Linked DNA regions of Variovorax paradoxus. The protein of the gene in region 1 interacts with the protein of each later gene in a pairwise test. Links are inferred from orthologs where the notes say so. Each region holds a gene or a part of one and is shown on either strand. Other genes may lie near its edges.

Region 1 (2,914 bases):
TCTGCTGGTGCCGCAGCGCTTCTATGTCACGCAGCAGGCGGTGCGCGGCGACCGGCATCTGTACGCCAACCGCACGCGCTTCATCACGGATGCCGACCTCGCGGGCTTCGAGCAGCAGACCTGGCCGCCTCCGCCGGAGCGCCCGCCGGCCGTACCCCCACCGACTGCCGTGATCGACCTGCGCAACCGCATGCGCGCCGCCTGGCGCTGAGCCCGTTCACTGGCCCTTGCGGTGGCAGGGTCTCGGGGTCTTTCCTGCTGAAACACTTTTGATCGAAACGCGGCGGCGCCTGTCCCGTGCGTGGGCACTGCTATCGATTCGCTAGCGTGACGACAGAGGCACGCGATACGGCCGCCGCTTGGGGCAACCCTGGTATTGCAATACCGTGACAGCTTGGGCATAGTGAATCGACCTTCCCAGCTTTCTTCTTCTCCCCCTCAGTCTCTTTCTTCTCCCCCGATTCCCCAGACAACTGTTTCGCCGGCCAAGCTCCATTCCGGAGTGCGGTCATTTCCCCAACCGTCAATTCCAGGAGGTCATTCATGAATTTGACGATCAGCGGTCATCACCTCGACGTCACACCTGCCTTGCGCACCTACGTCACGAGCAAGCTGGACCGGATCACGCGACATTTCGACCAGGTAGTCGATGTCAAGGTGATCCTCACGGTGGAAAAGCAGAAGGAAAAGGAACGCCGCCAAAGGGCGGAATGCAACATCCACGTCAAAGGCAATGACATGTTCGCGGAGTCGAGCCACGCTGATCTCTACGCTGCGGTCGATGAACTGGTCGACAAGCTCGACCGCCAGGTGGTTCGCCACAAGGACCGGCTGCAGGACCATCATCACGCGACACCCAAGCGCCTGATGTGAACGACGAGCCCTCCGGCTCACCCACAGGCCGCCTCCGGGCGGCCTTTTGTTTTCCGACTATTGCGCTAGGGCATTGCGCGCTCCCAGAGGGCGGGCGAGGCCTCCGGACAACATGTAGACAGAAAGTAAATAGGGGGACTGGGGGTTTTTACCAAGCGGGTGCATAATCGCCCCCGCTCTGCACCCACCATGAATCGCCTCGCGTCCATCCTGCCGCCCGCTCAAGTGCTCGTGAGCGTTGACGCTACTAGCAAGAAACGTGCTTTCGAAGAAGCAGGTCTGCTGTTCGAAAGCCTTCACGGTCTGGGACGCGCCCTGATCACCGACAGCCTGTTTGCGCGCGAGCGCCTCGGCTCCACCGGTCTGGGCCACGGTGTCGCCATTCCGCATGGCCGCATCAAGGGCCTGAAGGCGCCGATGGCCGCCGTGTTCCAGCTGGCCAACCCGATCGGCTTCGACGCCCCCGACGAACAGCCTGTCGCTTTGCTGATCTTCCTGCTGGTGCCCGAAGCGGCCACGCAGAAGCACCTCGAAATCCTCTCTGAAATCGCCGAGCTGCTGAGCGACTCCAGCCTGCGCGAACAGATCAAGTCCAGCACCGACGCCGCCGCCCTGCACGGCCTCATTGCCGGCTGGCACTCCACCCAGGTCGCCTGAGCGCATGCGTCGGCACGCGCGGCTGCTGATAAGCTGCGCGGCTCTCTCCGTCACTCCAACGCAATGCTGGCGCCGCCGCGCCGGCTCCTGAACGCATGAAGCCGACCGTCATCAGCGCCGATGCCATGTTCGAGGAGTTCCGCGGGTCGCTCCGCTGGGAATGGCTCGCCGGGCTCGGGGCGTCAGAGCGCCAGTTCGACCCCGAAGTCATCAGCCGCGCGCAGTCGGCCGCCGACCTGGTCGGCTACCTCAATTACATCCATCCGTACCGCGTGCAGATCCTGGGCGCGCGCGAAGTGGCCTACCTGACGCGCGGCAGCCAGGAAGACTGCGCCCGCCGCATCGCCCGCATCGTCACGCTGGAGCCGCCGATGCTGGTGCTGGCCGACGGCCAGGCCGCGCCCGACGAACTGCTGTCGATCTGCGAGCGCGCCCAGTTGCCGCTCTTTGCCACGCGCGAATCCTCGGCCTTCGTGATCGACCTGCTGCGCGCCTATCTGTCCAAGCACTTCGCCGAGCGCACCTCGATGCACGGCGTGTTCATGGACATCCTGGGCATGGGCGTGATGATCACGGGCGAGTCGGGCCTGGGCAAGAGCGAGCTGGGCCTGGAGCTGATCTCGCGCGGCAACGGCCTCGTGGCCGACGACGCGGTCGACCTGTACCGCATCAACCAGAACACCATCGAAGGGCGCTGCCCCGACCTGCTGCTGAACCTGCTGGAAGTGCGCGGCATTGGCCTCTTGGACATCCGCGCGATCTTCGGCGAGACGGCGGTGCGCCGGAAGATGCGCCTGAAGCTCATCGTGCATCTGGTGCGGCGCGACAGCTTCGAGCGCGACTACGAGCGCATGCCCTCGGCGCCGCTCACGCAGGACGTGCTGGGCATTCCGGTGCGCAAGGTCATCATCCAGGTGGTGGCGGGGCGGAACATCGCCGTGCTGGTCGAGGCGGCGGTGCGCAACTCCATCCTGCAGCTGCGGGGCATCGACACCTATGCCGATTTCGTGGCGCGCCACCACAAGGCGATGGAAAACGCCCGCGACAGCGACTGAAAGCAAAAAAGGGGCTTGCGCCCCTTTTCTCTTTCTTCCTGTTGCCGTTCAGCGCTTCTTGACGCAATCCCCGCAAAGACCGTACAGCGACATGGCGTGATCCTGCAGGATCCAGCCCTTGTCCTTGGCGATCATCTGCTGGCGGCGCTCGATCTCGGCGTCGTAGAACTCCTCGACCTTGCCGCACGAAGTGCAGATCAGGTGGTCGTGGTGCGTGCCTTCGTTGAGTTCGTAGACGGCCTTGCCGCTTTCGAAGTGGCTGCGCTCGAGGATGCCGGCCTGCTCGAACTGGGTCAGCACCCGGTAGACAGTGGCCAGGCCGATGTCCG
Region 2 (3,505 bases), 5.7 Mb from region 1 along the record:
GCCGACCAGCCGCGCACGTCGCGGATCAGCGAAACGCCGTCGCCGTCGGGCAGGCCGAGGTCGAGCACCAGCAGGTCGGGCTGGCGCGTGCCGGCCGCCGCCAAGCCGTCGCGCAAGGTGCCGGCTTCGTGCACCAGCCAGCCCTCGGCCTCGAGCGCGCCGCGCACGAACCGGCGGATCTGCGGCTCGTCTTCGATCACGATGGCGGTGGGGGCTGGCATGGCTTCAGAGTTGTGCTTCGGCGGGTTCTGGGGGGTCGCGACGCGGCAGGGTGACCGTGAATTCTGCACCGCCGTCGCGCGCGTTGCCTGCCGTGATCTCACCGCCGTGCGCACTCACCACCGCCTTGCAGATCGCCAGGCCCAGGCCCACGCCCGGCGTGGCCGACTCGACCTCGCCGCGCGTGAACTTGTCGAACAGCTTCTGCTCGTGGCCGAGCAATGCGGCGGGCAGGCCGGGCCCGTGATCGCGCACCGTGAGCACCAGCGTGCCGGGCTCGGCCCGCGCGCCGACCTCGATGGGCGGCGCGCCGTACTTGGTGGCGTTTTCCAGCAGGTTGACGAGCACGCGCTCGATCAGCACCGCGTCGAACTCGACCAGCGGCAGCTCGGCGTCGAGTGCGGTGCGCACGACAGTGTTTCCCAGCGAGGTGCGCGCCGCGCGGATGGCCGAGCCCACCACCTCTTCCACCGACTGCCAGTCGCGCCGCAGGTTGACCGCGCCGCCGGCGATGCCGCTTTCGAGCCGCGCCATGTCCAGCAGGTTGTTGACCAGCGCATGCAGCTCGTGCGCCTGCGCGACGATGGCGCGCGCGGCGTTGTCGTGCTCCTCGGGCGGCAGGGTCTGCAGCGACTCGGCCAGGGCGATCAGCGCGGTGAGCGGCGTGCGCACGTCGTGCGAGATGGCGCCGAGCAGCGCGTTGCGCAGCCGCTCCGATTCCATCTCTACCACCGCCTGCTGCGCCACCTCGACGTAGTGCACCCGCTCCAGCGCAATCGCGATCTGCCGCGCCAGCGTGTCGAGCTGCTGCGCCTGCTCGGGAATGAGCAGCCAGCGCGGCTGCGCGGGCGACAGCGCCAGCACGCCGCGCACGCGCATCGGCGCGCGCAGCGGCACGTAGTGCCAGGGCTGCGCGGCCAGCGTGGCGGTCGCAAGGCCCGCCGGCTGGCCGTGGCGGAAGGCCCAGTCGGCCACCTGCGGATCGAAGCCCTCGGGCGCATGGGCCGGCAGCACGAGCTGGTCGGCCGCGTCGGTCACCAGCACCAGCGCATGGCCGCCGAAGTGCCCCTGCACCGCTGCCGTGCCGAGCGCGACCACCTGCGAACTCTCGAGCGCGGCGGACAGCTCCCGCGTCAGCTCGAACAGCGAGCGCGCGCGCCGCTCGCGGCTGGTCGACACGCCGGCCGCGAAGCGCAGACCGGCCGTGAGCTGCCCCACCAGCAGGCCGACGCCCAGCATGATCGCGAAGGTCAGCACGTACTGCACGTCGCTGACCGCGAAGGACATGCGCGGCGGCACGAAGAAATAGTCGAAGGCCGCCACGTTGAGCAGCGCCGCCAGCGCCGAAGGCCCGCGCCCGAAACGCATCGCCACGCCCACCACGCCGAGCAGGAACAGCATGACGATGTTCGACAGCTCCAGCACGCCTGCCAGCGGCGTGCAGATCAGCGTCAGCGCGACGCTGGTGGCGGTGGCCCAGGCATAGCCCGGCCAGTAGGTCGGCGCCTTCTCGTGGTCGTCGCTGTCGATGCGCGCGCCCTCCAGCGGCGCGCGCGACAGCCGGCGCGAACTGTCGGCGGGCGCGACTTCCATGATGTCGAGCGCGGGCGCGCGCTGTGCCAGCGCACGCGACAACGGCGGCGACGCGGCCGCCGGCCACCAGCGGCGCCAGCCCGTGGCCGGCTCCGGGCGCCCGATGACCAGCGTGGCGCAATTGAGCCGCCTTGCCTGTTCGGCGAGCTGCTCGGCCACGTCGGAGCCGGTGAGCACCGCCGTGGCGGCGCCCAGTTCTTCCGCCAGCTTGAGCACCGCGAGGATGCGGTCGCGCTCGGCGGCGGCCAGCCTCTGCAGCCGGGGTGTCTCCACATACACCGCATGCCAGCGCACGTTGAGCTGGCCCGCCAGGCGCGCGGCGGTGCGCACCGTCTGCGCCGCGCCTTCGTGCGGGCCGACGCAGGCGAGGATCGCGCCCGATGTGTTCCAGGCCTGCAGCCCGCGCCCCTTTCCGTTCCCGCCGGCGCCCGGCCCCGACTGCTCCACGCGCCAGCCGCGCACGTCGTCTTCCACGTGCTCGGCGGTGCGCCGCAGCGCGATCTCGCGCAGCGCGATGAGGTTGCCCTTGCGAAAGAAGTTCTGCGCCGCGCGCTCGGCCTGCTGCGGCAGGTAGACCTTGCCGGCCGCGAGCCGCGCCGTGAGTTCGTCGGGCGTGACGTCGACCAGCACCACTTCGTCGGCCTCGTCGAGCACGGTGTCGGGCACGGTCTCGTGCACCCGCACGCCGGTGATGGCACCGACTGTGCCGTTCAGGCTTTCCAGGTGCTGCACGTTGAGCGCCGACCACACCTCGATGCCGGCGGCCAGCAGCTCCTGCACATCCTGCCAGCGCTTGGCATGGCGCGAGCCGGGGGCGTTGGTGTGGGCCAGTTCGTCGACCAGCAGCACGGCGGGCTTGCGGGCCAGCGCGGCGTCGAGGTCGAACTCGGCGAGGGTGCGCCCGCGGTAGGCCAGCTCGCGCAGCGGCAGCGCCTCGAGGCCGGCGAGCAGCGCGGCGGTTTCGCTGCGGCCGTGGGTCTCGACCACGCCGATCAGCACGTCGCGCCCGGCGGCGCGTTCGCGCTGCGCGGCGCTGAGCATGGCCCAGGTCTTGCCGACGCCCGCGCTGGCGCCGAAGTAGATGCGCAGCTTGCCGCGCTGCGCGCGCGCCTCGTCGCTGCGCAGTTGCGCGAGCAGGGCGTCGGGGTCGGGGCGGTCGTCGAGCATGGGTGCCGTGCAGGTTATCGCATCGGAGGGTCCTTGCGGCGGTCGGTGCGGCGCCGCGCGGTGCGCGAGAGCACCCACCACGCAAAGCCGAGCGGCACGAACAGCGCCGCCATCGCCAGCAGGGCCAGAAGCAGGTCAGTGACCATGGCCGAGGCCGCAGCGCGCGAGGTGGTCGCGCCAGCTCACGAGCCGGCCGATCTCGCCCGAAGGCACGCATTCGATCAGGCGATGCAGCACGTCCGCGTAGCTGCCGATCGGCAGGCGGATCATCAGGCGCACGCAGGGCGCATCGCTTTCCTGCGTGCTGCAGGCGTGCAGCAGCGGCTCGCAGCGCACCACACCCGCGTCGGGGCAGCCGGCCACACTGCGGCGCACGCGCAGGGCGTCGGCGCAGCAGACGGTGACGTCGAGCACGTAGTACGGGCTTGTGCCCTGCTTGCTGTTCGGCTTGCTCATGGGTGCGTGCGTTCGCGGCACGCCGGGGTGTTCTCGGTAGGCGGCATAGGCCATGGTCTGTTTCTCCTCA

What was found.
Region 2: the proteins of L3V85_RS04900 (region 1) and L3V85_RS31570 interact in binary tests that used the Escherichia coli proteins (3 or more experiments, as listed by UniProt). The link is inferred for Variovorax paradoxus from one-to-one orthologs.

Annotation. Positions count from the first base shown.
Region 1 is NZ_CP091716.1:992,831-995,744, forward strand. What follows is about bases 68-2,796. They hold L3V85_RS04900 (PTS sugar transporter subunit IIA), read left to right. Parts: upstream 68-1,062; coding sequence 1,063-1,530; downstream 1,531-2,796. Other genes in these bases: L3V85_RS04890 (ATP-dependent helicase), read left to right, coding at 68-211; hpf (ribosome hibernation-promoting factor, HPF/YfiA family), read left to right, coding at 544-873; hprK (HPr(Ser) kinase/phosphatase), read left to right, coding at 1,626-2,585; fur (ferric iron uptake transcriptional regulator), read right to left, coding at 2,634-2,796. In the rest of the region: more of L3V85_RS04890, read left to right, coding at 1-67; more of fur, read right to left, coding at 2,797-2,914. UniProt on the Escherichia coli protein: Seems to have a role in regulating nitrogen assimilation.
Region 2 is NZ_CP091716.1:6,733,378-6,736,882, forward strand. Bases 26-3,345 are described here. They hold L3V85_RS31570 (DUF4118 domain-containing protein), read right to left. Parts: upstream 2,980-3,345; coding sequence 226-2,979; downstream 26-225. Other genes in these bases: kdpE (two-component system response regulator KdpE), read right to left, coding at 26-221; L3V85_RS37375 (hypothetical protein), read right to left, coding at 2,994-3,125; L3V85_RS31575 (hypothetical protein), read right to left, coding at 3,115-3,345. In the rest of the region: more of kdpE, read right to left, coding at 1-25; more of L3V85_RS31575, read right to left, coding at 3,346-3,435; potassium-transporting ATPase subunit KdpC, read right to left, coding at 3,503-3,505. UniProt on the Escherichia coli protein: Member of the two-component regulatory system KdpD/KdpE involved in the regulation of the kdp operon. KdpD may function as a membrane-associated protein kinase that phosphorylates KdpE in response to environmental signals.